One region of the Pseudomonas sp. D(2018) genome, then DNA from elsewhere that is predicted to be linked to it. Evidence: predicted binding sites of a transcription regulator. Region 1 holds the regulator's gene; each other region holds the start of a gene.

Region 1 (9,581 bases):
TCGGCTGGCCCATGGGTCCGGCCTACTTGTCCGACGTTGTCGGCATCGACACCGGTCACCACGGTCGCGATGTGATGGCCGAAGGCTTCCCGGATCGCATGGCGGTTGAAGGCAAGACGGCCGTCGACGTGATGTACGAAGCCAATCGCCTGGGCCAGAAGAACGGCAAGGGCTTCTACGCCTACGAAACCGACAAACGCGGCAAGCCGAAAAAGGTTACCGATCCGGTTGCCTATGAAGTGCTGAAGTCGATCGTCAAGGAGCAGCGCGAGCTGACTGACGAAGACATCATCAACTTCATGATGATCCCGCTGTGCCTGGAAACCGTACGTTGCCTGGAAGATGGCATCGTAGCGACGGCTGCCGAGGCCGACATGGGCCTGATCTACGGCATCGGCTTCCCGCCCTTCCGTGGTGGTGCGCTGCGCTACATCGACAGCGTCGGTGTGGCCGAATTCGTAGCCATGGCCGACAAGTACGCCGACCTGGGCGCGCTGTATCACCCGACCGCCAAGCTTCGCGAAATGGCCAAGAACGGCCAGAAGTTTTTCGGCTAATTGAGCGAGAGTGAAGAATATGAGCCTGAATCCTAGAGATGCAGTCATTGTCGACTTCGGTCGCACCCCGATGGGTCGCTCCAAGGGTGGCATGCACCGCAACACCCGTGCCGAGGACATGTCGGCCCACCTGATCAGCAAGCTGCTGGAGCGCAACGCCAAGGTCGACCCGGCGGAAGTCGAGGACGTCATCTGGGGCTGCGTGAACCAGACCCTGGAGCAGGGCTGGAACATCGCACGCATGGCGTCGCTGATGACCCAGATCCCCCACACCAGCGCCGGCCAGACCGTCAGCCGTCTGTGCGGTTCGTCCATGAGCGCCCTGCACACCGCCGTGCAAGCCATCCAGACCGGCAACGGCGACGTGTTCGTAGTCGGTGGCGTGGAGCACATGGGCCACGTGGGCATGATGCACGGCGTCGATCCGAACCCGCATATGTCCCTGTATGCCGCCAAGGCCTCGGGCATGATGGGGCTGACCGCCGAAATGCTCGGCAAGATGCACGGCATCAGCCGTGAAGCTCAGGATCAGTTCGGTGTGCGTTCGCACCAGCTGGCCCACAAAGCTACCGTCGAAGGCAAGTTCAAGGATGAAATCATCCCGATGCAAGGCTACGACGAGAACGGCTTCCTGAAGGTGTTCGACTTCGACGAAACCATTCGTCCGGAGACGACGCTGGAAAGCCTGGCCAGCCTCAAGCCGGCGTTCAACCCGAAAGGCGGCACCGTGACTGCGGGTACTTCCTCGCAGATCACCGACGGCGCATCGTGCATGATCGTCATGTCCGCTCAGCGTGCTCAAGACCTGGGCATCCAGCCGATGGCCGTGGTTCGTGCCATGGCGGTTGCCGGTGTTGACCCGGCGATCATGGGTTACGGTCCGGTGCCATCCACTCAGAAGGCGCTCAAGCGCGCTGGCCTGACCATGGATGACATCGATTTCGTTGAGCTCAACGAAGCCTTCGCTGCTCAGGCACTGCCGGTGCTGAAAGACCTCAAACTCCTCGACAAGATGGAGCAGAAGGTTAACCTGCATGGCGGCGCCATCGCCCTGGGTCACCCGTTCGGCTGCTCTGGTGCCCGTATTTCCGGCACCTTGCTGAACGTGATGAAGCAGAACGGCGGTAATCTGGGCGTGTCCACCATGTGCGTGGGCCTCGGCCAGGGCATCACCACCATCTTCGAGCGCGTCTGAGCGTAGCGGAGATGAGGAAACCGGGGCCTTGTGCCCCGGTTTTTGCTTTTATGTGGAGAAACTTCGCAGGAAATTTCTCTCAAGGGCTGGCCTCGGGCCGAATGAAGCGGCACCATGCGCAACCTTTGCGGGATAGCCTGCATTCATCACTGTGAGGCAACCATGAGCCTGCAACCGGGTCTCTATCGTCACTACAAAGGTCAGCAATACAGGGTCATAGGTATTGCCCGGCACTCCGAAACCGAGGAGGCGCTGGTGGTTTACCAGGCCCTTTACGGTGAGTACGGCCTTTGGGTGCGTCCGCTCAGCATGTTCACCGAGACGGTTCAGGTGGACGGCGAGCAGATCGCGCGCTTCGCTTTGGTGAGTGCCGAGCCAGATCCCTTTCCGCAGCCCTGAGGGGCGTGGACAGGGCCAGGGGCGCGCTTGACCGCGCTGCGCTGGCCACTATATATAGCGGTGCCGCGACAGGCGGCTCCCGCTTTTTACATATTTCATTCAGGAACACACCGATCCATGGGCAAATCGCTGGTCATCGTGGAATCCCCGGCCAAGGCCAAGACCATCAACAAGTACCTGGGCAACCAGTACGTGGTGAAGTCGAGCATCGGCCATATCCGTGACCTCCCCACCAGCGGTTCGGCGAGTACCGCCAAAGAGCCGGCCAAGCGTGGCAAGGCCGCTGCTGAAGCTCCCGCCCTGTCCGCCAAGGAAAAGGCCAAGCGCCAGCTGGTCGCCCGTATGGGGGTCGATCCGGACCACGGCTGGAAGGCCAAGTACGAGATCCTGCCCGGCAAGGAAAAGGTGATTGAGGAATTGCGCCGCCTGGCCAAGGATGCCGACACCATTTATCTCGCAACCGACTTGGACCGCGAAGGGGAGGCCATCGCCTGGCACCTGCGGGAATCCATCGGTGGCGATGACAGCCGCTACAAGCGCGTGGTGTTCAACGAAATCACCAAGAAGGCCATCCAGGAGGCCTTCTCCCAGCCCGGCGATCTCGATATCAATCGTGTCAACGCCCAGCAGGCTCGCCGCTTCCTCGATCGTGTAGTGGGCTACATGGTCTCGCCGCTGCTTTGGCAGAAGATCGCCCGCGGTCTGTCCGCTGGCCGCGTGCAGTCCGTAGCAGTGAAGCTGGTAGTGGAGCGCGAGCGCGAGATTCGCGCCTTCGTTCCGGAAGAGTACTGGGAAGTGCATGCCGACCTCGGCACCACCAAGGGCGCCAAGGTGCGCTTCGAAGTGGCCCGTGAGAATGGCGAGGCCTTCAAGCCGCTCAATGAAGCCCAGGCCATGGCGGCCCTGGAGAAGCTCAAGGCCTCCAGCTACACCGTGGCCAGGCGCGAGGACAAGCCGACATCCAGTCGCCCGTCCGCGCCCTTCATCACCTCTACCCTGCAGCAGGCCGCGAGCAATCGGCTGGGCTTCGGGGTGAAGAAAACCATGATGATGGCGCAGCGTCTCTACGAGGCCGGCTACATCACCTATATGCGTACTGACTCGACCAATCTCTCGGCCGACGCCATTTCCATGGTGCGTGACTTCATCGAGGGTGAGTTCGGTCAGAAGTACCTGCCGGCCAAGGCGAACGTCTATTCCAGCAAGGAGGGCGCCCAGGAGGCTCACGAGGCGATTCGCCCGTCTGATGTCAACCTGCGCCCGAACCAGCTGTCCGGCATGGAGCGTGACGCCGAGCGCCTGTACGACCTGATCTGGCGCCAGTTCGTGGCCTGCCAGATGCCGCCGGCCGAATACCTGTCCACCAGCGTCAGCGTCACTGCCAGCAAGTTCGAGCTGCGCGCGAAGGGCCGCATCCTCAAGTTCGATGGTTACACCCGCGTTCTGCCGCAGCAGAGCAAGCCGGGCGAGGACGACGTGCTGCCGGAAATGACGGAGGGCGAGCTGCTCAAACTGCTCACTCTCGAGCCCAGTCAGCACTTCACCAAGCCGCCAGCGCGCTATTCCGAGGCCAGTCTGGTCAAGGAACTCGAAAAGCGTGGCATCGGCCGTCCGTCCACCTACGCGGCGATCATCTCCACCATCCAGGAACGTGGTTACGTGGCGGTGCATAACCGCCGTTTCTACGCGGAGAAGATGGGTGACATCGTCACTGAGCGTCTGAGCGAAAGCTTCGCCAACCTGATGGACTATGGCTTCACCGCCGGTATGGAAGAGCATCTGGACGATGTGGCTCAGGGCGAGCGCGACTGGAAGCATCTGCTGGACGAGTTCTACGGCGACTTCAAGAAAAAGCTGGAGCTGGCCGAAGGCGCCGACAATGGCATGCGCGCCAACCAGCCGACTTTAACCGACATCGCCTGCCGCGAATGCGGTCGCCCGATGATGATCCGTACTGCGTCCACTGGCGTGTTTCTTGGCTGCTCCGGCTACAGTCTGCCGCCGAAAGAGCGCTGCAAGGCCACGATCAACCTGGTGCCGGGTGATGAGATCGCCGCGGATGATGAGGGGGAGTCCGAATCTCGCGTGTTGCGTGGCAAGCACCGTTGCCCGATCTGCTCCACTGCGATGGACGCCTATCTGCTGGACGAGACTCGCAAACTGCATATCTGCGGTAACAACCCGGATTGCTCGGGCTACGAGATCGAGCAGGGTCAGTATCGCATCAAGGGCTACGAAGGTCCGAGCCTTGAGTGCGACAAATGCGGCAGCGAGATGCAGCTCAAGACAGGTCGTTTCGGCAAGTTCTTTGGCTGTACCAATGCCAGTTGCAAGAACACCCGCAAGCTGCTGAAGAGTGGCGAGGCGGCGCCGCCGAAGATCGACCCGATCCGCATGCCTGAGCTGAAGTGCGAGAAGGTTGACGATATCTATGTGCTGCGTGATGGCGCTTCGGGGCTTTTCCTGGCAGCCAGCCAGTTCCCAAAGAACCGTGAAACCCGCGCCCCGTTGGTGAAGGAGCTGATCCCCCACAAGGATGAGCTGGACGCCAAGTACCACTACCTGCTGGATGCGCCGACGAAAGACCCTGAAGGGCGTCCGTCGGTGATCCGATTCAGTCGCAAGACCAAGGAGCAGTACGTACAGACTGAGGTCGAAGGTAAGCCCACTGGCTGGCGCGCCTTCTACGATGGCGGCAAGTGGAAGGTCGAAGATAAGCGCTGACCGACTGCAGCGCGCCCGGATCCGGGCGCGCATATACTGCCCGAGTCCCCTGTGGAGGGTGCCGTCATGGCCCATGAGCTTTATACCCGCACCAACCAGAAACTCTTTTTCGCTGGTCTGTCGCTTGAGTCCTGGCGCAAGGCGGAAGAGGGTAGGGCGATGAATGCCCAGGCGCTGGTGCAGTCCGAGCGTGAGGCTTCGCTCTTCCATCTTTATGGTGCGCTGCTAGGCCTTTGTCATGAGATCGCGGGTTACTACCGCCTTCCCGAGGCCAATTCGCCGCGTGTCGAGCTTGTGTTAACCCCAGAGGTGCTGGCCGTCGCGCCCAGCCCGGAGCTGGCTGAGCTGGTGGAGCTGGCTCAGCAAAGCGAAACCTGGTTGGCCGCGCTTTTGGCAGCGTATCGTGGACTGTTCCAGCCGCCGCAGGCTCCAAAGCAGGCAAAAGTCGATCCCACACTGCCGCTGATTACCGCAGTCAGTCTGGAGGAGGAGGTGGCGCCTTTGTCGCGGGAGACGCTGGAGTCCTGGCGACAGAGTCTGAAATCCCTTGCCTTGCGTTTCCGCGAAACCCTGAGCGAGTGCTGATTTGATCGATGGGCTAGGGCGTACTGGCGGCTCGCTGTTACAATGGTCGCCTTTCGTGGAGATTTGAACTTATGCCTACGTCCTTTCTGGAAATAGTCGAGCTGCCTGATGGGCGCATTATTCTGCGCCGGGCCGAGGACGAGGAGGCGTTGGTGACGCTGGACTTCTCTGCCGATGCCAAGGCTTTCCTTCAGGGGCATCACCTGGAAGTCGCCAAGGCCATGCTGAATGTCGGCGTGCAGATGGCTGGCCGACTGGCCGAAGGCGACATGGACCATCAAGACGGTCCGCGCGTTCTGCATTGATTTCTGGAGCCTAATCTACCTTTGATTCGGTTACCGTCTGATGTCAAAGGCCTTAGGTATCACCTGGCGCCCGCTGTCCTTATCACCCCAGAAGAATGTTAAGGCTTTGCGCGCTACCCTCGCGTGCCGCGTGGGCCAGTCTGCGTTTGGCCTTTTGCCCAAGTTGCAGCCAGCTCACTACTGTGTGGCTGCGGCCCAATCGCAACGCCTCGCATGCCAGTTCCAGGGCGCTTTGTTCGCCGCGTGGTTGCAGGAGCAGTATGCGTTCGCGGTTCAGGCCGGACTCGCGCAACCAGTCACGGGTCAGGCCGGAGGGGGCGCCGATCAGTGTCAGCCAGCGTGCGTCCTGTTCTTCGCTGAGTTCCCGAAGCACCGACCCCAGCAGGCTTCGGCAGTGCCCAGTGGCGCCTCGAAGCGAGAGCTCGCTGAAGGCTTCCGGCTCTTCCGGGTGGGGTTCTTCCACTACATCGGTCAGCATCGGGACCACGGGGGTGGCCAGGATGGCGTCGTGGAACAGGGGGAGCTGAGACCGACCAAGCGACTGCGGGAACTGCATAGAGCCTCCTTTAGCGGCGGATCACGCCGACACTCAAACCTTCGATCACCAGGTCCTGCTCATCAAGGTTCACTTCGATGGGGGCGAACTCGGGGTTCTCGGCGATTAACCAGACCTTGTCGCCTTCGCGCTTGAAGCGCTTGACCGTGACTTCTTCGCCGAGTCGAGCTACCACCACCTGGCCGTTGCGGGCCTCATGGGTGCTGTGTACGGCCAGCAGGTCGCCGTCATAGATGCCGATGTCCTTCATGGACATGCCGCGAACGCGCAGCAGGTAGTCGGCACGGGGATGGAAGAAGTCGGGATTGATGCGGCAGGATTCTTCTATGTTCTGCTGGGCAAGGATTGGCGCGCCAGCGGCGACCCGGCCGATCACCGGCAAACCATCGTCTTCGTTGCTACCAGGCTCGAAGCCAGGGATGCGGATGCCGCGGGATGCGCCCGGGGTCATCTCGATGGCACCCTTGCGGGCGAGGGCCTTGAGGTGCTCCTCGGCGGCATTTGGCGACTTGAAACCGAGTTCTTGGGCAATTTCCGCCCGGGTCGGGGGGAAGCCGTTATCTTCAAGGCAGCGCTTGATGAATGCGAGAATCTCGGCTTGGCGGTGCGTCAGTTTCAGCATGGCGGCGCTCTGTTTTTTTATACAGTGACTGGGATTATATACAGTGGCGTGACCTTGGCAACGCTTCTTTTTATGGAGAGAAGAGAGATTGCGGCTCAAGGTTGGGCAAGGCTGCTGTTGCGCTGGCTACGGGGAGGGTGACCATTGCGTCAGATAGTGGTGCGCATGGCTTGACAAGCTGACCGGATGAAACGTATGTTTCAAACAAGTGTTTGTCAGGCGGAGGAGCCATGGCCCAGTCGGAAACCGTTGAACGCATTCTGGATGCTGCGGAACAGCTGTTCGCGGAGAAAGGCTTTGCCGAGACTTCGTTGCGCCTGATCACCAGCAAAGCTGGGGTCAACCTGGCGGCTGTGAACTACCATTTCGGCTCTAAGAAAGCGCTGATCCAGGCAGTTTTCTCGCGTTTCCTCGGCCCGTTCTGCCAGAGCCTGGAGCGCGAACTGGACCGCCGTCAGGCCAAGGCAGAGAGCAAGGCCAGCCTTGAAGAGTTGCTGGAAATGCTCGTTGAGCAGGCGCTGGCGGTAAAGCCCCGCAGTGGCAATGACCTTTCGATCTTCATGCGTCTGCTTGGGCTTGCATTCAGTCAGAGCCAGGGGCACTTGCGCAAGTACCTCGAAGAAGTTTACGGAAAGGTTTTCCGCCGTTACATGCTGCTGGTGAACGACTCCGCTCCCAAGGTTCCGCCACTCGAGCTGTTCTGGCGAGTGCATTTCATGCTCGGAGCTGCTGCTTTCAGCATGTCGGGTATCAAGGCGTTGCGCGCCATGGCAGAAAACGACTTTGGCGTGAATACCTCGATCGAGCAGGTCATGCGTCTGATGGTGCCGTTCCTGGCAGCCGGTATGCGTGCCGAAACCGGGGTCACTGACGAAGCCCTGGCTAGTGCGGTGCTCAAACCGCGCAACAAGGCCCCGGCGGCACCTGCCAAGGCTTAAAACCATATGGGCGCAGGCGAGCTGATCGGCTAAGCTTGCGACCCATGCAAAACCTCGATCTTCTGCATATCTCCATCGCTGACCAACAGCTCTACGGCTTTGCCGGGGGGCAGTTGGTTCTGCGCATGTCTGTGTCTACTGCCCTGAATGGTGCAGGTGAGACGAATGGTTCCAACTGCACCCCCCGTGGGCTGCACCAGGTCCGCGCCCGGATCGGCGAGGGCCTGCCTCTCGGTGCAGTGCTTCGTGGTCGGCGCTGGACGGGTGAAGTCTGGAATGCCGAACTCCACGAGCGCTTTCCGGGGCGGGACTGGATCCTTAGTCGTATCCTTTGGCTGAGCGGTTGCGAGCCTGGTCACAATCGACTTGGCAAGGTGGACAGCTTCCGCCGCTACATCTACTTGCACGGTACGCCGGATACCGAGCCCATGGGGGTAGCCCGCTCGCATGGGTGCATTCGTCTGCGAAATGTCGATGTGCTGGAACTCTTCGATCGCGTACCCGTCCACTGTGCGGTACGCATTGACGAAGCACCTTGCCCGGTCTGGGCGACGGCACAACTCTCTTAAGGATTTTTCATGCAAGGTTCCCTGATGCTGGATATCGGCGGCACCTGGCTGACCGCCGAGGATCGGCAGATCCTCCGTCAGCCGGAAGTCGCCGGTCTTATCATCTTTGCCCGCAATATCGAGAGCCCGCGCCAGGTGCGCGAACTCTGCGCTGCGATTCGCGCTGTTCGGCCAGACCTGATTCTTGCTGTCGATCAGGAAGGCGGCCGTGTACAACGCCTGCGCCAAGGCTTCCTGCGCTTGCCGGCAATGCGCGCCCTGGCTGACAACGACAATGCCGAGCAACTGTCCGAGCAGTGCGGCTGGCTGATGGCGACCGAAGTGCTCGCAGTTGGCCTGGACATCAGCTTCGCCCCGGTGCTGGACCTCGACCACCAGCGCAGCGCCGTCGTTGGTAGTCGCGCCTTCGAGGGCGATCCTGAGCGTGCCGCGCGCCTGGCTGGCGCTTTCATTCGCGGCTTGCGACAGGCGGGTATGGCTGCCACCGGCAAGCATTTCCCAGGCCACGGCTGGGCAGAGGCGGACTCCCACGTGGCGATTCCCACCGACGAGCGCAGCCTGGAGCAGATTCGCCAGGCCGACCTGGTCCCGTTCGCTCGTCTGGCCGCGGAACTGGACGGCATGATGCCTGCCCACGTCATCTACCCGCAGGTGGACGCCCAGCCTGCTGGTTTCTCCCGGCGCTGGTTGCAGGACATCCTGCGAGGCGAACTGAAATTTTCCGGTGTCATATTCAGTGATGACCTGTCCATGGCCGGCGCCCACGTGGTAGGTGATGCCGCCGAGCGCATCGAGGCTGCGCTGACAGCCGGTTGCGACATGGGGTTGGTGTGCAATGACCGCGCTTCTGCAGAGTTGGCCCTGGAGCGCCTGCAGCGCTTGAGAGTCAAACCACCGACCAGCCTGTCGCGAATGCGCCGCCGTGCTTTCCCCGGCACCGAATACCGCCAGGATCCCCGCTGGTCGCAGGCCGTTGCCGCCTTGCGCGAAGCCCAGTTGATCGATTGAGGAACTGACATGACCGTCTACGCCATTATTGGTGGTACAGGCCTGACCCAGCTCGATGGCCTGAGCATGAAAGCCCTGCTCCACCCTGATACCCCCTACGGCGCGCCGTCGGCCGGAATCGTT
Region 2 (9,581 bases), on a different contig from region 1:
ACCGCTTCGATTTTGAATTCTTTGGGGTAACGCTGGTTGCTCATGGCACCTCCTAACGGGCCTCATTATGAGGCTTGGAGGTGTCTACGAAATTAGGGGCGATTCAGCCGTAGGCATCGCAGCGTGCAAGCCAGCGTGACCATCGCGCCAAAACTTCTGGCGAGCTTGTCGTAGCGGGTGCCGATTCTCCGGTTCTCTTTCAGCCAGCCAAACATCCGCTCGATGATGTTCCGTTGCCGGTATTTCGGACGATCAAACAGCCGGGGTAGTCCTGGCTTGGGTTTGCGCTTCATGGTGCGCTGCGGAATCACCGGCTGCATGCGGTAGCGGTCGCAGTACTGGCGCAGATGCTCGGCATCGTAACCTTTGCCTGCCAGTAACCAACGGCAGCGCTTACGAGGCCGTCCCGACTTTCCGGGGAGACGCACCTGATCCAAGAGCGGCTGAGCATGTGCAATGTCGCTGGCCTGCCCTGGTCACGGCACGAAGCGAAGAGGTATCCCATTGGCATCGCAGATCAGGTGAATCTTGGTGGTCAAGCCGCCTCGACTACGTCCCAACGTATGGTCTACCGGTTCTTCTGCCCCCCCTTTTTTCCCGGCGCCTGAAGAGGCTTGCACGTACCGCAGTGGAGTCGATTATCCAGGTGTCCAGATCGATCAAGCCTTCCTGATTCAACCGGACGTGCAATCGCTCAAGTACTCGGTCAAACGTGCCGTCGTCTCGCCCGGTGACGCATGAGTTGTAGGTTAAGAACGGGGCGTCGGGGGTATGTGCACACATAAGCAGCCTGGGTCGCCATAAAGTGTTAAACGATATGACGGAGGGCAATACGGTAAGGACTCCTCCGGGATGTAGTTGTTGGCTAGCTGCTCAACTGCGGAGGCTGGGGGGCAGGGGCGTTTGCCCCAAGATTTCTGGGGCAAACCGTTGGGGCAAAATCCAGACCGGTGCAGAACGCTGCAAACCGTAACCCTTTGACTGCTCTGGTATCGGGTCTGCGCAGGGCGGCGGTGGCGTTCTGCTAGTAGCGTTCAAATCCCTATCTTCCCGCCATATTCGATAGCCTAAGCCCCTGAAATTCTTAGAGTTTCAGGGGTTTTTGCGTTCTGGCTTCTGCCAACTGTCGAAGAAGTGTCGAAAGTCTTCGACAGGTCCGAAAGCGCCGGCATGGGCGCATACTGGAAGGCATCGAGTTTCCTTCCTGGCGAGGGCCTTCGATGTCTCATCCGCCTCCGGTAACCCACGGCGTTCCTGGCTTCGATGAGGACGCGGAAAAACTGCTCGGAGTCGTCCAGCGCACCGTGGCCGAGTTGCGGCCACAAGCGGCGCCGGGATTGCGCGTCAGTTTGCACAGCGTGCTTGACCGCGACTTAGGCGTGGACAGTCTGGCGCGGGTCGAGCTCTGGTCGCGTATCGAACACGAGTTCGGCGTGCGTCTGCCGCAGGAGCTGTTCGCCTCGGCCAATACACCCGCTGATGTGCTGCAGGTGCTACGCGGCCGCTCCGCCGGCCGGTCTGGCCAGCCAGCCTCCACGGCAGATCCCGTTGCACCCGAGATCGTCGAGTGGCAGGCCCCGGATACCGCACGCACCCTGGTCGATGTATTGAACTGGCATGCAGATCATCAGCCAGGGCATACCCATGTGCGCCTGCTGGGTGATGGCGACCGCCCGGAGGACATCAGCTACGGGGACTTGCAGCGCGAAGCGCGGCGGGTGGCGGCGGGGCTGCAACGCGGTGGCTTGCGCGCCGGACAAACCGCGGCGCTGATGTTGCCGACCGGTCGCGATTTTCTTCGGGGCTTCTTCGGCATCCTGCTGGCCGGTGGCATCCCGGTGCCCATCTACCCGCCGTTGCGCCTGTCGCAGATCGAGGATCACCTGCGGCGCCAGGCTGGCATTCTGCGCAATGCCGAGGCCAGGGTCCTGGTCACGGTGACGGAGGCGAAGCTGCTTGCCCAGTTGCTCCGGTCCCAGGTTCCGAGCCTTGCGAGAGTCGTCAGCGTGGCCGAGTTGGAGGGCGAGGAACAGGAATGCATGACGCCGACGCGGCTACCCGCAGATATTGCTTTCCTGCAGTACACCTCAGGCAGCACCGGCCAGCCCAAGGGGGTGATGGTGAGTCATGCCAACCTGCTGGCCAACCTTCGCGCGATGGGTACTTCGCTCCAGGTGGGGCCGCGGGATGTGTTCGTCAGTTGGTTGCCCATGTACCACGACATGGGGCTGATAGGCGCCTGGCTGGGCAGCCTGTACTACGGCTTCAGCCTCGTGCTGATGTCGCCGCTGGCTTTCCTGGCCAGGCCGGCACGTTGGTTGTGGGAGATCCATCGTTTTCGCGGCACCCTGTCGGCGGCCCCCAACTTCGCCTACGAACTGTGCCTGAGCAAGATCAATGACGCCGAGCTCGAAGGGCTGGACCTGAGCAGTTGGCGCCTAGCCCTCAATGGCGCTGAGCCGGTCAACCCGGGCACTTTGCAGCGCTTTGCCGAGCGTTTTGCCCCCTACGGCCTGGAGCCCGGTGCGCTGGCACCGGTCTACGGCCTTGCCGAAGGCACCTTGGGTGTAGCCTTCCCGCCACTGGGGCGTGGGCTGCGGGTCGATCGGGTGCAGCGCGAGGCTTTCCAGGTCCGGGGGCAGGCCCTTCCCGCAGAAATCGACGACGGCGCCACCCTGAGCTTCGCCTCCTGCGGCCGGCCCTTGCCGGGCCACCAACTGCGCATAGTCGATGGCAATGGCATCGAGTTGCCCGAGCGCCGGGAAGGCCGTCTGCAATTCAGCGGGCCGTCCACCAGCGCCGGTTACTACCGCGCTTCGGAGGAGACTCACCGGGTGCTGCGCGATGGTTGGATGGACTCCCTCGACCTGGCCTACATGGCTGATGGCGAGCTCTACCTCACCGGGCGGTCCAAGGACTTGATCATCCGCGCTGGACGCAACATCTACCCCTACGATGTCGAAGCGGCTGTCGGAGGCCTCGCGGGCCTGCGGAAGGGCTGCATTGCGGTATTCGGCAGCCCGGATCCGGCCACGGGCACCGATCGACTGGTGGTGATGGCGGAAAGTGCCGAGAAGGACCCGGCTGCGCGGCAGCGTTTGCGTCAGGCGATCAATCGAGTGGTGGTCGACCTTGCCGGAGTGCCGCCTGACGACATCGTCCTGGCGCCGCCCCGGAGCGTGCTCAAAACCTCCAGCGGCAAGATCCGCCGGGCCGCCTGCCGCGAGCTGTACCTGCGTGACGAAGTGGGTCGGCCTGGCCTGGCCCCGTGGCGCCAGGTGCTGCGCTTGCTGGCGCAGACCCTCCACGGCTATCTCGGACGTGCTTGGCGATCGGGCCGTAACCTACCGTACGCCGTCTATATCTGGCTGCTGTTCTGGCTGGTCGCGCCGCTGACCTGGCTGGGCGTGGTGATACTGCCGAGTCAGCGCTGGTGCCGCGTCTTTACCCAGCTGGCCGCGCGTCTGTTTGTGCGCCTGGCCGGGGTGCCGTTCAGCGTCGAGGGCGTGGAGCACATGCCAAGGAGTGGGCCGAGCGTGCTGGCCGCCAATCATGCCAGCTACCTCGACGGTGTCATCCTTTGCGCGGCGCTGCCGCCACGGTTCGCCTTCGTTGCCAAGCGCGAGCTGGCCAGCCAGTGGATCGCGGGCTTGTTCCTGCGCAAGCTCGGCGCGCGCTTCGTCGAGCGCTTCGACCTGCAACGCAGCGTCGCGGACAGTGAGGCCCTGACCGAGGCGCTGGGGTCTGGCCAGGCCCTGGTGTTCTTCCCGGAAGGGACTTTCAGCCGCGCGCAGGGTCTGCGCCCCTTCCACATGGGCGCCTTCATGCTCGCCGCGAATGCGGGCGTTCCTCTGGTACCGGTCGCCATCCGTGGCACGCGCACGGTACTGCGTGACGGCCAGTGGTTCCCGTTGAGGGAAGCGATCCACGTCAGCCTGTGCGCGCCATTGCTGGCGCAAGGGCCCGGCTGGTCGGGGGCTATCAGCCTGCGGGATGCGGCGAGGGCGGAATTGCTGGAGCACCTGGATGAATCCGAACGCGCCCTGAGTTCCGCGTGAGTTTGTGACGCAGCGAGCCGCTGCCTTTCAGGGCTCAAATCGCTGTGTTCCTGTCATACATGCAAAGCCCCGCAGACAAAGGTCTGCGGGGCTTTGTTGCTTTCAAGGACTGAAGAGGCCCAGCGCCCTAAGCACTGGAGCACATCCGCGCCGCATTGATCAGCCGCCCTTTGTCCTGCCAGGCATTGCGCTGGTACACGGAGTAGTGATTCTGGCCTTGGCCGCTGGTGAGTTCGACAAGCCCGGATGCCTTGTCGGGTTCAGTGCTGCCAACGAACAGCAGTGTCTTGCCACTTTCCTCCGTGGTGAAGGTCTGGGCGTCTTGCCGAATACCGTCCTTCACGCAGCTTATGTAGTCAGGGTTCGCCCTGGTCGTGATGCCGGAGGTTCCGTCGCGGCTGGCTCTGATGTCGGGGTTGTGCGTACAGCCTGTTGCGACCAGCAGGGCGGAAAGAAGCACCAAACTGCCGCTACGGATCGATGCTGAAGAGGGGCCAGGGGTCATGTTTTTCATGGCGGTTGCTCCAGGCTGGTGCATTTGGCCGGCCGGTGTGTGGCCGGCTGGCCGTTCGGGCAGGGCGCCTGGGAGCGGAGGTAATCGACGGGAGGGGCGAGAATCCTCCCCCCCGGTGACCACTGCCTATGCGAATCAAGTGTATTCCCGACGTTCGCCATTGTTTGGCCGGGCGATTACTGGTCTTGAAGATCGTTTTTCTTCCGCCTCTCCACCAGTCATCGGATTTTCCCTGGAGATTCTGACGTTCGTGCGCTATTGCTTATCAAATGCATCTGACAATGTGGTGCACCAGGAGCGATTCGTGATCGAACCGGATTACTGGGCAGAGCTGCGTCAGCTCTCTCTGAACGCATCTGCCGCGCATATCGCCATGGTGGCCTTCCTGGAAGAAGCGACAGTCCCTTGGTCGGATGACCAGATGGCGGATTTTGCGCGGCTCGTGTTGGCTGAACGGATGGCAATCAGCGCGTACACAACCTGCTGTTCACGCCTTGCGAGTCCAACGTTGGCGCCGGCCCGATTGCGGCTGGCTGTTGGTGAGTAGGCTTTCGTAGGGGTTCTGACTGGCTTCAGGACGGCGGCTCGGCCACTCCCTCGATCAACCCTTCATCATCATTGCGCACATCATTTACCCGCGTGGACACTGCACGCCCCACGAAGTCACTGCGCGCCGTGGCCATGGCGCGCTGTACCTGCTCGTCAGTTGTATCGGGCGCCAGCCACAGGTCGAACTGCTCGGACGCCAGGACCACTGGCATACGGTTGTGGATCGCACTGATGGAGGGGGCGGCTTCCCGGGTGAGCAGGGCGCAGGAGGTGATGGGCTGGCCATCCGGGGCGTGCCAGGTGGCCCACATGGCGGCGAATGCCAGCACGGCGTCGTTCGGGCTGTAGAGGTAATAGGGCTGGTGGACCAGTCGGCCGCGGGCGTTGCGGACTTCCTCGCGTGGGTTCCACTCATACCAACCCAGGGCCGGCATCAGGCAGCGCTGGGTGCGCAGGCTCTGTCGCCAAAGGGGCTTGCTGGCGGCTTCTTCGCTGCGGGCATTACAGGACATGGTCGGTGGCTTCGCTTCCTTCCACCAGGCAGGGATCAGGCCCCAGCGGGCGGATGCCAATTGCAGTTCGCCCTGTTCGTCAAGGCGCAGCATCGGGACGATGCTGGAGGGCGCCACGTTGAAGCTCTGGATCCAGCGTCCGGAGTCGCGGGCGCCGATGTGCCAGTAGTCTTCGATGGCGCGTTCCGAGGGGCTGACATAGCGGCCGCACATGGCAGGTTCCTGTATCCGGGGATGGATTGAGCATAGGTCCTGCGCAGCCTTGGCAGGGGTGAATGACATGAGATGGCAACCTGTTTAATGGCCAGGTGGCTGTATATCTGCGGTGAAATTCTGCGAAAAAGGCAACAAAATGCACGTTCTTTACAAGGAGCCACGCGCTCCCGCAGGCCTTCTGTCTTTTCTGGATTGACCGGGAGAAGTCTCTGCTATTTACTGTATATAAGTACAGTATTCTTAGGATTTCCCCCAATGGCCTTGATGATTGTTCCTGGCCCTTTCGGCAGCCCTTCCCCGGGGCTGCCGTTTTTCTCTACCGGCAATGGACGGGCCTGATGGGCGCTGTCGTTGCCCTCGACGTCCTGCTCAACGAGCGGCGGGTCTGGAAAGGCCAGTCCGGTGCGCAGCCGGCCGGCCGCGAGCAACCCACCGGCCATCGCATTCTGGACAGCGTGCTGCCGGGCGGTGGCTGGCCTGAAGCCGCGCTCAGCGAAATCCTGGTTCCAGCCGCGGGCCTGGGTGAGTTGCGCCTGCTCTGGCCCACGCTGGCACGGCTGACCGCCAGTGCCGAGCGCGTGGTGCTGGTGGCGCCACCGCATATTCCTTATCCACAGGCCTGGCGGGCAGCCGGCGTGGACTTGCGCTGGCTGGCGCTGGTGGAGGCCAGCGGCCGTGATGCGCTCTGGGCGGCTGAGCAATGCCTGCGCTCCGGCAGTTGCGGCGCCGTGCTCTGCTGGCCGCAGCAGGCCGACGACCGTGCCCTGCGCCGCTTGCAGGTGGCCGCCGAAACCGGGCAGACCCTGGCCTTTGCCTACCGGCCGCTCGATGCCGCCCTCAACCCCTCGCCAGCGGCCCTGCGCGTTGCCGTTGATGGACAGCCGGCGCAGTTGCGGGTGCTCAAGTGCCGGGGTGGGCTGCCACCTGCCGCGCCCATCGCTCTGGCTCGGTAAATCCTCATGCGCTGGGCCTGCATATTGCTGCCGCAATTGGCGCTGGATGGCGTGCTGCGCGGCCACCCCGACCCCGAGTCGCCCCTGGCGCTGGTGACCGGCACCCCCCAGCGCCGCGTGCTGCGTGCGCTCAACCCGGCGGCCAGGAGCCTGGGCTTGCGTCCCGGGCAGTCATTGACTGCTGCCCATGCCCTGACCCGCGATTTCACCCTGGTGGAATACGACCCGGCATCCATCGAGCGCTGGCAGCAATTGCTCGCTGCCTGGGCCTATGGCTTCAGCTCCCAGGTCAGCCTGCGCTATCCGCGTTGCCTGTTGTTGGAGGTGGAGTCCAGCTTCGCCCTGTTCGGCCCATGGCCGCGCTTCGAGGCTCGGCTGCGGGGGGAGCTGGCGGCCCTGGGGTTTCGTCACCGCATCGTAGTGGCGCCCAACCCGGTGGCGGCGCGGATGTTGGCCAATGCCTACGATGGCCTGGCAGTGGCGAACCAGGGTGAGTTGCGCGAGGTCCTGGGGCGGATGCCGGTGGAGCGAGCTGGCCTGGCTCGGGAAACCGTTACCGCTTTCATCCGCATGGGCCTGCGTACGGTCGAGCAGGTGCTGGCGCTGCCCCGGAGCACGGTCGCCCGGCGCTTTCCGGCCGAGGTGCTGCAGCACCTTGATACCCTGCTCGGCGAGCGTCCGCTGGCGCTGGAGTGCTACCGGCCGCCGGATGAGTTCGACCTGCGTATCGAGCTGAATTTCGAGGTGGAATCCCACCAGGCGTTGCTCTTTCCCCTGCGCCGTCTCACCGCCGACCTGGCCGCCTTCCTCGCCAGCCGCGACAGCGGGGTACAGCGCTTTACCCTCTATCTGGAACACCGCGACATCCCGGACACACAGGTGCCAGTGGGTTTGCTCAGCGCCGAGCGCGAGGCGGCCATGCTCTTCGAACTGGCTCGTGGGCGCCTGGAGCAGTTGCAGGTACCGGCGCCGGTGCGCGCTTTCCGCCTGCAGGCGCGGGACCTACCGGCCTTCGTGCCGGAACGGCGTGAGCTGTTCGATGAGCGCCCGCACCAATCCCTGCCCTGGGAGCAATTGCGCGAACGTCTGCGGGCACGGCTGGGGGACGATGCCGTGCACAGCCTGGCCGCTCGTGCCGATCACCGCCCCGAATGCGCCTGGCAGCTGGACGTCGATGCCCCGCAGGCGCCGATCCCGGCTGGCCCACCGCGTCCCGGTTGGCTGCTGCGTGACCCGGTGCTGCTGCGGGAGGGCAGCGTGCGCATCCTGGCCGGCCCCGAGCGCATCGAGTCCGGCTGGTGGGATGGCAGCGATGTACGCCGTGATTACTACCTGGTGGAAACCCGTGGCGGCCAGCGTGGTTGGGCCTTCCGGGCGGTGAACGGGGAGGGGCCGTTGCTGTTGCACGGCTGGTTCGCATGAGCGCCTACGCCGAGTTGCATTGCCTGTCCAATTTCAGCTTCCAGCGCGGCGCCTCCAGTGCCGACGAATTGTTCCAGCGGGCAGCGCGTCATGGTTACGCTGCCCTGGCGATCACTGACGAATGCACCCTGGCCGGTATCGTCCGCTCCTGGCAGGCGGCGAAGAAGGTTGAGCTGCCCCTGGTGATCGGCAGCGAGGTGCGCGTCGATGGCGGGCCCAAGCTGGTACTGCTGGTGGAGAACCTGACGGGTTACCAGCACCTCTGCCGGCTCATTACCCAGGCCCGGCGGCGGGCGAAGAAGGGGGAATACCGATTACTTCGTGAGGACCTGAGCGAATCCTCCAACGGCTTGCTGGCAATCTGGGTGCCCGACCGGGAAGACGACGACCATGAAGGCCCCTGGCTGCGCGCGTGCTTCCCCGAACGCCTGTGGCTGGCAGTGGAGCTGCACCAGGGTCCGGATGACGCCAGCCGCCTGGCTCGACTGCTGGGCCTGGCCGAACGCCTCGGGATTCCTGCGGTGGCGACCGGCGATGTGCATATGCATGCCCGTGGCCGCCGCGCCCTGCAGGATTGCATGACTGCCGTGCGCCACCATTGCACCCTGGCCGAAGCGGGGCACCGGCTGTTCCCCAATGGCGAGCGCCACCTGCGTCGCCGCGAAGTGCTGGCCAGTCTCTATCCGCCGGAGCTGCTTGCCGAATCGGTGCGCATCGCTCGCCGTTGCGGTTTCAACCTGGACCAACTGAACTACCAGTATCCCCGTGAACTAGTGCCGGACGGCCAAAGCCCCACCACCTGGCTGCGTATCGTCACCGAGAAGGGGATGGTCCGCCGCTGGCCCGATGGTGCGCCGGAGAAAGCCCGGATGCTGGTGGAGAAGGAGCTCGCACTGATCGCCGAGCTGGGCTACGAAAGCTATTTCCTCACGGTATATGACATCGTCGAGTTCGCCCGCAGAGAGAACATCCTCTGCCAGGGGCGCGGTTCGGCGGCCAACTCGGTGGTGTGCTTTGCCCTGGGCATCACCGAATTGAACCCATGCGATGCCACTGAACTCCTGTTCGAACGCTTCATGTCCCGGGAACGCAACGAGCCACCGGACATCGACGTCGACTTCGAGCACGAACGCCGCGAGGAAGTCATCCAGTACGTGTTCCGCCGTTATGGGCGGGGCAGGGCGGCGCTTACCGCCGTGGTCAGCACCTATCACGGGGCCGGTGCCATTCGCGATGTGGCCAAGGCCCTGGGGCTGCCGCCCGACCAGGTCAACGCTCTGGCCGACTGCTGTGGCGGCTGGAGCGACCAGGCCCCCTCGGCAGAGCGCCTGCGCGAGGTGGGTTTCGACCCCGACAG
Region 3 (9,581 bases), on a different contig from region 1:
TCTTCGGCCTTGGGCTGCGCTTGCTGCTCAGGTTTGGCCGGGGCGGTCGTGGTAGAGCTTTCGCCGCCGAGAATTGCTTCATCACGGCTCACGCCGGGCATGAAGTCGCCGGCCAGGCCGATCAATTGGTCGTTATTGTCGAACGCCAGACTGACGCGTTCCTGGAAGCGTTGGCCGCCACCCGGCTGGATGCTGTAGAGGTAATCCCAGCGTTTGGCGTGGAACGTGTCGGTGATCAGCGGGTTGCCCATGATAAACCTCACTTGACGCCGGGTCATTCCGGGCTTCAACTGGTCTATCATGTCCTGCGTAACGACGTTGCCCTGCTGGATGTCGATTTTGTAGACCCCGGGGAACGAGCAACCGGCGAGTGCGAGCAAGCCTGCGAAGGAGAGGCTGGTCAGCAGGAGCTTGGTGTTTTGCATCGGTGGGAGACTTCCACTATCTTGGACGGGCATCAAAAGTCCCGATCATACCTGCATTAAGGGAAGCTGCGAAAGCTGCATTCCTCGAGAAAGCTGACCATGGTTGAAAACAACGAACTGCGTAAAGCCGGCCTGAAGGTGACCTTGCCTCGGGTCAAGATCCTCCAGATGCTCGACTCCACCGAGCAGCGCCACATGAGCGCGGAGGATGTTTACAAGGCCCTGATGGAAGCTGGCGAAGACGTCGGCTTGGCCACTGTCTACCGGGTTCTGACCCAGTTCGAGGCGGCGGGCCTGGTAGTGCGCCATAACTTCGACGGCGGTCATGCGGTGTTCGAGCTGGCTGACAGCGGCCACCACGACCACATGGTGTGCGTCGATAGCGGCGAAGTGATCGAGTTCTTCGATCCGGAGATCGAGAAGCGCCAGAAGGAGATCGTCAAGGAGCGTGGCTTCGAGTTGGTCGACCACAATCTGGTGCTCTACGTGCGCAAGAAGAAGTAAGCACTTCGCGCACAAAAAGGCGACCTCTGGGTCGCCTTTTTCGTTTCTGGGATCAGCCCTGGGCGCTGGTCACCATCTTCCTCGCGTGGGCCAGGGACTCCTCGGTGAGGTCGACGCCACCCAGCATGCGGGCGATCTCTTCGATGCGCGGTGCTTCTTGCAGCTTGGCCACCGCTGTGCGGGTTTCCTGGGTGCCGCGTTCCTTGTGTACGAAGAGGTGGTGATGACCCTGGGCGGCGACCTGCGGCAGGTGGGTAACGGTGAGTACCTGGCCGCGCTCACCTAGCCGGCGCAGCAGTTGGCCCACCACTTCGGCTGTCGGGCCGCCGATGCCCACGTCCACTTCGTCGAAGACCAGGGTCGGCACGCGGGAAGTCTGCGCAGTGATTACCTGGATGGCCAGGCTGATGCGGGACAGCTCGCCGCCCGAGGCGACCTTGGCCAGTGCCTTCAGTGGCTGGCCGGGGTTGGCGCTGACCAGGAACTCAACCTGCTCCAGACCATATTGTTGAGGTTCATCGACCTGGCTGGAATGCAGCTGGATGTTGAAGCGTCCGCCGGGCATGCCCAGGCGTTGCATTTCGGTTTCCACTGCGCCTGCCAGGCGGCCGGCCGCCTCGCCGCGCAGCCTGCTCAGTTCCGCGGCTTTCTCTTGGTAGTGACGTGCATAGGCGGCCAGTTCCTCGGCCAGGCGCTCAGCGGCTTCGTCGTCGGCATTGAGGGCTTCCAGCTCGTCCAGCAGCTTCTGTTGCAGCTCGGCCAGCTCGCTTGGCTGTACCCGGTGCTTGCGCGCCAGGGTGTAGATGGTGTCGAGACGCTCTTCCAGTGCCTGCTGGCGCTCGGGGTCGGCGTCGAAGTGGTCTAGGAAGCGGTTCAGCTCGCCCATGGCTTCCTCGACCTGGATCTGCGCGCTGGACAGCAGATTGACCGCTTCGGCCAGGGCGCCCGGCTGAGAATGGAAGGCAGTGAGGCGGTTGAGGCTGGCGGTCAGTGCACTGAGCACGTTGCCGGCATCACTCTCGCTGCACATGTCAGTGACCTGTCGGCAGGCAGCCAGCAGGCTTTCGGCGTTGGTCAGGTTCTTATGCTCCTGTTCCAGCTGTTCCAGCTCGCTCTCGCCCAGGGCAAGGTTTTCCAGTTCGTCCAGTTGATAGCTGAGCAGTTGGTGGCGGGCACGCTGCTCGTCGCCAGCGCGGGACAGGCGTTCCAGCTCCTGGCGGGTTTGCCGCCAGCGCTGGGCCGCTAGCTGCACCTGGCGAGCCAGGTCGCTCGCGCTGGCGAACTCGTCAAGCAGGCGACGATGGGTGTCGGCTTTGAGCAGGGACTGGTGTTCGTGCTGGCCATGGATATCGATCAGGAGCTCGCCGAGACTTTTCAAGTCGCCGAGCGGGCAAGGGGTGCCGTTGATATACGCGCGTGAACGACCCTCGGCTGTGATCACGCGGCGCAAGATGCAGGGGCCGTCCTGCTCGAGGTCGCGTTCATCCAGCCAGTCGCGGGCTTCGGCAATGTTGCTGACATCGAAGCTGGCGAGGATGTCAGCCTTGTCGGCACCGGGGCGCACCACGCCGCTGTCGGCGCGATCACCCAGGGTCAGGCCCAGTGCATCGAGCATGATCGACTTGCCGGCACCGGTTTCGCCGGTGATCACGGACATGCCGCCCTCGAGCTCCAGGTCCAGGTGCTCGACGATGGCGTAGTTATGGATCGACAGATGTACCAGCATGGTGCGACTCCCGCGCTGAGGTGGCTGTGTATTTATACAGTGTTTGTTTTCTGGCTGACAATTGCCTCTCCCCCTTGAACCGACAAATTGCGGCCCCATATAGGCGGACATATCAGCGGGTCTTTACCCGCAGCTGTCTTGTATGAGGAGGAAGGCATGGCCGACGAACAGACCCTGGATAACCAGACCCCCGAAGCGAATCCCGCTGCCGAAACCGCATCCGGTGACGATCTCGCCACCCGCGTACAGGTGCTGGAAGAGCAACTGGCCGCGGCCCAGGATCAGTCGCTGCGTGTTGCCGCCGAGCTGCAGAACATCCGCCGCCGCGCTGAGCAGGATGTGGAGAAGGCGCACAAGTTCGCCCTGGAAAAATTCGCCAACGACCTGCTGCCGGTCGTCGACAGCCTTGAGCGTGGCCTGGAATTGACCAGTGCCTCTGATGACGCGATCAAGCCGGTGCGCGAGGGCATGGAACTGACCCTGAAGCTGTTCCACGACACGCTAAAGCGTTACCAGTTGGAAGCCGTTGATCCGCATGGTGCGCCCTTCAATCCTGAGCATCACCAGGCCATGGCCATGGAAGAAAGCACCCATGTCGAGCCGGGCAGCGTGCTGAAGGTGTTCCAGAAGGGTTACCTGCTCAACGGCCGTCTGCTGCGTCCCGCCATGGTGGTGGTCAGCAAGGCGCCGAGTGCGACGCCGCCTTCGATTGACGAGCAGGCTTGAAATCCGGGCTCGGGCCCCCATCTGTTACATCAAGCGTTTATGTGCTGCCGCAGTCCGTGAAGAACGAGGCTGCGGAGAATCCAAAGTTTCGGGAGAGAGAATATGGGCAAAATCATTGGTATCGACCTGGGGACCACCAACTCTTGCGTGGCCATCCTGGAGAACGGCAGTGTCAAGGTGATCGAGAACGCCGAGGGTGCTCGCACCACGCCGTCCATCATCGCCTACACCAACGACGGCGAAACCTTGGTTGGTCAGTCCGCCAAGCGTCAAGCGGTTACCAACCCGCAGAACACCCTGTACGCAGTGAAGCGTCTGATCGGTCGCCGCTTCGACGAAGACGTCGTGCAGAAAGACATCAAGATGGTTCCCTACAAGATCGCCAAGGCCGATAACGGTGACGCCTGGGTTGAGGTGAAGGGCCAGAAGATGGCGCCGCCGCAGATTTCCGCGGAAGTGCTCAAGAAGATGAAGAAGACTGCCGAAGACTACCTCGGCGAGCCGGTGACCGAAGCGGTGATCACCGTTCCGGCCTACTTCAACGACAGCCAGCGCCAGGCCACCAAAGACGCCGGTCGCATCGCCGGTCTGGACGTCAAGCGCATCATCAACGAGCCGACTGCAGCAGCGCTGGCTTACGGCATGGATAAGGCCAAGGGCGACCATACCGTGATCGTCTATGACCTGGGCGGCGGCACCTTCGACGTATCGGTGATCGAGATTGCCGAAGTCGATGGCGAGCACCAGTTCGAAGTGCTGGCCACCAACGGTGACACCTTCCTCGGTGGTGAAGACTTCGATCTGCGCCTGATCGACTACCTCGTAGACGAGTTCAAGAAAGAGTCCGGCATGGACCTCAAGGGCGACCCCCTGGCCATGCAGCGCCTGAAGGAAGCCGCCGAGAAGGCCAAGATCGAGCTGTCTTCCGCTCAGCAGACCGACGTCAACCTGCCGTACATCACTGCAGACCAGACCGGTCCGAAACACCTGAACGTGAAGATTTCCCGCGCCAAGCTGGAAGCCCTGGTCGAAGACTTGGTCGCCCGTACCATCGAGCCTTGCCGCATCGCCCTGAAGGACGCCGGCCTGGACGTATCCGACATCCAGGAAGTGATTCTGGTCGGTGGCCAGACCCGTATGCCGCTGGTGCAGAAGCAAGTTGCTGACTTCTTCGGCAAGGAGCCGCGCAAGGACGTGAACCCGGACGAAGCCGTTGCCATTGGTGCTGCCATCCAGGGCGCCGTACTGGCCGGTGACGTGAAGGACGTACTGCTGCTCGACGTATCCCCGCTGACCCTGGGTATCGAAACCCTGGGTGGCGTTATGACCGCGCTGATCGAGAAGAACACCACCATTCCGACCAAGAAGTCGCAGGTGTTCTCTACTGCTGACGACAACCAGTCCGCCGTGACCATTCATGTGCTGCAGGGTGAGCGCAAGCAGGCTGGTCAGAACAAGTCCCTGGGCAAGTTCGACCTGGCCGAGATCCCGCCGGCTCCGCGTGGCGTACCGCAGATCGAAGTGACCTTCGACATCGACGCCAACGGCATCCTGCACGTGTCCGCCAAGGACAAGGCGACCGGCAAGCAGCAGTCCATTGTGATCAAGGCCAACTCCGGCCTGTCCGAGGAAGAAATCCAGCAGATGGTGCGTGATGCCGAGGCTAATGCCGAGGAAGACCGCAAGTTCGAAGAGCTGGCTGCTGCTCGCAACCAGGGCGATGCGCTGGTCCATGCCACTCGCAAGATGATCACCGAGGCTGGCGATAAGGCCACTGCCGAGGAGAAGGCTGCCATCGAGAAAGCGCTGGGCGAGCTGGAAGTAGCTGTGAAGGGCGATGACAAGGCTGAGATCGAAGCCAAGATGAATGCCCTGTCCCAGGCTTCCACCCCGCTGGCGCAGAAGATGTACGCCGAGCAGCCCCAGGCGGGCGAACAGCCGCAAGCCTCTACTGCGGACAAGGCTGGCGACGATGCCGTCGACGCCGAGTTCGAAGAGGTCAAGGAAAACAAGTAAGTGTCACGCTTGCTTCCGCTCCAGCGTGCGGGGCTAGTCGCCCCGCACGCCTGATCCGCCACGCGGGAGCTTGCTCCCGCGTTGGCGCGTCTGGGGCTGGTGAATTTGAGAGTGCAGGAAACCTATGGCTAAACGTGACTTTTACGAGATCCTCGGTGTCGAGCGTGGCGCCAGCGAAGCCGACCTGAAGAAGGCCTATCGCCGTCTCGCCATGAAATACCACCCGGACCGCAACCCGGGCGACAAGGCTGCGGAAGAGCAGTTCAAGGAGGCCAACGAGGCCTACGAGATCCTCTCTGATGCCAGCAAGCGTGCTGCGTACGACCAGTACGGCCACGCCGGCGTCGACCCGCAGATGGGGGCGGGCGCTGGTGCCGGTTTCGGCGGTGCCAGCTTCTCCGACATCTTCGGCGACGTGTTCAGCGATTTCTTCGGTGGTCAGCGTGGCGGTCAGCGTGGTGGTCCGCAGCGTGGCAGCGACCTGCGCTACACCCTGGAGCTGGACCTGGAAGAAGCGGTGCGCGGGACTACCGTGACCATTCGTGTGCCGACCCTGGTCAACTGCAAGACCTGTGAAGGCTCGGGTGCCAAGAAGGGCACCAGTCCTGTCACCTGCACCACCTGTGGCGGTATAGGCCAGGTGCGCATGCAGCAAGGCTTCTTCTCGGTCCAGCAGACCTGCCCGCGCTGCCACGGCAGTGGCAAGATGATCAGCGACCCCTGTGGCAGCTGCCATGGCCAGGGGCGCGTGGAAGAGCACAAGACCCTGTCGGTGAAGGTGCCGGCTGGTGTCGATACCGGCGACCGCATCCGCCTCTCTGGCGAAGGCGAGGCCGGTGCGCTGGGTGGTCCGGCCGGCGACCTTTATGTGGTGGTCAACGTGCGCGAGCACCCGATCTTCCAGCGCGACGGCAAGCACCTCTACTGTGAGGTGCCGATCAGCTTCGCAGACGCGGCCCTGGGCGGCGAGCTGGAAGTGCCGACCCTCGATGGTCGGGTCAAGCTGAAGATTCCGGAAGCGACCCAGACCGGCAAGTTGTTCCGTCTGCGTGGCAAGGGTGTCGCCCCGGTGCGTGGCGGCGGTGCCGGCGACCTGATGTGCCGGGTTGTGGTGGAAACGCCGGTCAACCTGGACAAGCGCCAGCGCGAGTTGCTCGATGAGTTTCGCAAGACGCTGCAGAACGACGGCTCCCATTCGCCCAAGGCCAGCAGCTGGTTCGAGGGCATGAAGCGCTTTTTCGGCGATCTTTAAACGACGAGCTGGAAGGGGCGGCGAAGTGTTTCAGGCTTTCCGTGCCGCCTTCCAGCTCCAGGCTTACAGCTTGGAGCTTTTATATGCGACGTATTGCTGTGATGGGCGCCGCCGGGCGCATGGGCAAGAACCTGATCGAGGCAGTGCAGCAGGCGCAGGGCGCTGGTCTGACCGCCGCCATCGATCGTCCGGATAGCACTCTGGTCGGCGCCGATGCCGGTGAGTTGGCCGCGCTGGGTCGAATTGGCGTCCCTCTGTCGGGCGATCTGGCCAAGGTTGTCGATGAGTTCGATGTGCTGATCGATTTCACTCACCCATCCGTGACCCTCAAGAACCTGGAAGTCTGCCGTCAGGCGGGCAAGGCCATGGTGATCGGCACGACCGGTTTTTCCGCTGAGGAAAAGGCCTTGCTGGCGACTGCCGCCAAGGAAATCCCGATCGTCTTCGCCGCCAACTTCAGTGTCGGCGTGAATCTTTGCCTCAAGCTGCTGGATACCACTGCTCGCGTGCTGGGTGATGAGGTGGATATCGAGATCATCGAGGCTCATCACCGTCACAAGGTCGACGCGCCGTCCGGTACCGCGCTGCGCATGGGTGAAGTGGTGGCTGATGCACTCGGCCGCGACCTGTCCAAGGTGGCCGTCTACGGTCGCGAAGGCCAGACCGGCGCCCGCGCTCGCGAGACCATCGGCTTTGCCACCGTGCGTGCTGGCGACGTGGTGGGTGATCACACTGTGCTGTTCGCTGCGGACGGCGAGCGCGTTGAGATTACCCACAAGGCCTCCAGTCGTATGACCTTCGCTCGTGGCGCCGTGCGTGCGGCGCTGTGGCTGGAAGGGCAGGAAGCGAGCCTGTACGACATGCAGGACGTGCTGGGATTGCGCTGAGTCGATATTCAGGATGTCTTTTGGGTGGACCGAAATGACGCATTCCTGTAAACTGCAGCTTTAGTGTGTCCACTAAAAGTTACGCAGAAATGGCTCAGATAAAAAAGCGGGGTGACGGTATCAACGTCATCCCGCTTTTTTACAACCTGCGTTTGCTTCAGCCTTGATCTACGGGAGGTCTTCTTGACTAAGCCAGCCATACTCGCGCTTGCCGACGGCAGCATTTTTCGCGGCGACGCCATTGGGGCCGATGGCCATACCATCGGTGAGGTAGTGTTCAACACTGCCATGACCGGCTATCAGGAAATCCTTACCGATCCTTCCTATGCCCAGCAAATCGTTACCCTGACCTATCCGCACATCGGCAACACCGGCACCACGCCGGAAGACGCCGAAGCCAATCGCGTATGGGCCGCCGGCCTGATCATTCGCGACCTGCCGCTGCTGGCCAGCAATTGGCGTAACAAGCAGTCGCTGCCGGATTACCTGAAAGAGAACGGCACCGTTGCCATCGCCGGCATCGATACCCGCCGCCTGACCCGCATTCTGCGTGAAAAGGGCTCCCAGAATGGCTGCATCCTCGTCGGTGACGACGCCACTGAGGAGAAAGCACTGGAGCTGGCGCGCAGTTTCCCCGGCCTGAAAGGCATGGACCTTGCCAAGGTGGTGTCCTGCGAAGAACGTTACGAGTGGCGTTCCAGCGTATGGAACCTGGAAACCGACAGCCATCCGGAAATCGCTGCCAGCGAGCTGCCCTACCACGTGGTGGCCTATGACTTCGGCGTGAAGTTGAACATCCTGCGCATGTTGGTCGCTCGCGGCTGCCGCCTGACAGTAGTGCCGGCGCAGACTCCGGCAAGCGAAGTGCTGGCGCTGAATCCGGACGGCGTCTTCCTCTCCAACGGCCCTGGTGACCCCGAGCCGTGCGATTACGCCATCCAGGCCATCCGCGAATTCCTCGATACCGAGATCCCGGTCTTCGGCATTTGCCTTGGCCATCAGTTGCTGGCCCTGGCCTCCGGCGCCAAGACCGTGAAAATGGGCCATGGCCACCATGGTGCCAACCACCCGGTGCAGGACCTGGATTCCAGCGTGGTGATGATCACCAGCCAGAACCACGGTTTCGCTGTGGATGAGTCGACCTTGCCGGCCAACCTGCGTGCCACCCACAAGTCGTTGTTCGACGGTACCCTGCAGGGCATCGAGCGCACTGACAAGGTCGCCTTCAGCTTCCAGGGGCACCCGGAAGCCAGCCCTGGTCCGCACGACGTGGCGCCGCTGTTCGACCGCTTCATCGCGGCTATGGCCGAGCGTCGCTGAGACCGCTGAAGAGGCTTGCGAAGATGATGCCGACCTTGGGAATCACCGACCTTTGGACCTATGTCCTGGGCACGCTGTTCATCGTCCTGCTGCCGGGGCCGAACTCGCTGTTCGTGCTCGCCACCGCCGCCCAGCGCGGCGTGGGCGCCGGCTACCGGGCTGCCAGCGCGGTGTTCCTGGGCGATGCGATCCTGATGCTGCTGTCGGCATTGGGGATCGCCTCGCTGCTCAAGGCTGAGCCGATGTTGTTCCTCGGCCTGAAGTACGTTGGCGCGGCTTACCTGTTCTATCTGGGTGTCGGGATGCTGCGGGGTGGCTGGCAGAAGTTGCGCCAGCCGGTCGAACAAACCGCGCCAGTGAAGGACCTGGACGTCAATCAGCCGTTCCGTAAGGCGCTGCTGCTGAGTCTGTCCAACCCCAAGGCGATCCTCTTCTTCGTGTCCTTCTTCATCCAGTTCGTCGACCCGGGATACGCCTACCCCGGAGTGTCGTTCCTGGTACTGGGTGTGATCCTCGAAGTCATCAGCGCCCTTTACCTGAGTTTCCTGATTTTTTCCGGTGTGCGTCTGGCGGCCTGGTTCCGCCAGCGGCAACGGTTGGCTGCCGGCGCCTCGAGCGGCGTCGGCGCCCTGTTCGTCGGCTTTGGCGTGAAGCTGGCCACCGCAACCCTGTCCTGATTATTGCAACGAGAGTCCCATGCCCAAGCGTACAGACATCAAGAGCAT

What was found. The regulator LexA, encoded in region 1, represses DNA repair genes until DNA is damaged. The targets are predictions, from matches to a motif close to CTGTNTNNNNANACAG.
Region 2: imuA (translesion DNA synthesis-associated protein ImuA) is a predicted target of LexA. The motif match lies at 6,069-6,084, and genes of this name have one in related genera.
Region 3: recN (DNA repair protein RecN) is a predicted target of LexA. The motif match lies at 2,680-2,695, and genes of this name have one in related genera.

The regions. Positions count from the first base shown of each region.
Region 1 is NZ_SCOK01000022.1:28,740-38,320, forward strand. Features, by position in the region: gene fadB (fatty acid oxidation complex subunit alpha FadB) at 1-557, shown strand, start outside; gene fadA (acetyl-CoA C-acyltransferase FadA) at 577-1,752, shown strand; gene FFS60_RS15600 (DUF1653 domain-containing protein) at 1,915-2,151, shown strand; gene topA (type I DNA topoisomerase) at 2,269-4,875, shown strand; gene FFS60_RS15610 (DUF6586 family protein) at 4,942-5,460, shown strand; gene FFS60_RS15615 (hypothetical protein) at 5,532-5,765, shown strand; gene sulA (SOS-induced cell division inhibitor SulA) at 5,848-6,321, opposite strand; gene lexA (transcriptional repressor LexA) at 6,332-6,943, opposite strand; gene FFS60_RS15630 (TetR/AcrR family transcriptional regulator) at 7,174-7,881, shown strand; gene FFS60_RS15635 (L,D-transpeptidase) at 7,926-8,450, shown strand; gene nagZ (beta-N-acetylhexosaminidase) at 8,460-9,458, shown strand; gene FFS60_RS15645 (S-methyl-5'-thioinosine phosphorylase) at 9,468-9,581, shown strand, end outside.
Region 2 is NZ_SCOK01000037.1:27,070-36,650, reverse strand. Features, by position in the region: partial or broken gene FFS60_RS20670 (transposase) at 1-44, opposite strand, end outside; partial or broken gene FFS60_RS20665 (IS5 family transposase) at 93-726, opposite strand; gene FFS60_RS20660 (AMP-binding protein) at 1,221-4,058, shown strand; gene FFS60_RS20655 (hypothetical protein) at 4,186-4,572, opposite strand; gene FFS60_RS20650 (hypothetical protein) at 4,688-5,119, shown strand; gene FFS60_RS20645 (SOS response-associated peptidase) at 5,145-5,846, opposite strand; gene imuA (translesion DNA synthesis-associated protein ImuA) at 6,188-6,802, shown strand; gene FFS60_RS20635 (DNA polymerase Y family protein) at 6,809-8,224, shown strand; gene FFS60_RS20630 (error-prone DNA polymerase) at 8,221-9,581, shown strand, end outside.
Region 3 is NZ_SCOK01000026.1:64,339-73,919, reverse strand. Features, by position in the region: gene FFS60_RS17405 (outer membrane protein assembly factor BamE) at 1-425, opposite strand, end outside; gene fur (ferric iron uptake transcriptional regulator) at 525-929, shown strand; gene recN (DNA repair protein RecN) at 982-2,655, opposite strand; gene grpE (nucleotide exchange factor GrpE) at 2,812-3,381, shown strand; gene dnaK (molecular chaperone DnaK) at 3,484-5,397, shown strand; gene dnaJ (molecular chaperone DnaJ) at 5,522-6,649, shown strand; gene dapB (4-hydroxy-tetrahydrodipicolinate reductase) at 6,733-7,536, shown strand; gene carA (glutamine-hydrolyzing carbamoyl-phosphate synthase small subunit) at 7,720-8,856, shown strand; gene leuE (leucine efflux protein LeuE) at 8,883-9,533, shown strand; gene carB (carbamoyl-phosphate synthase large subunit) at 9,553-9,581, shown strand, end outside.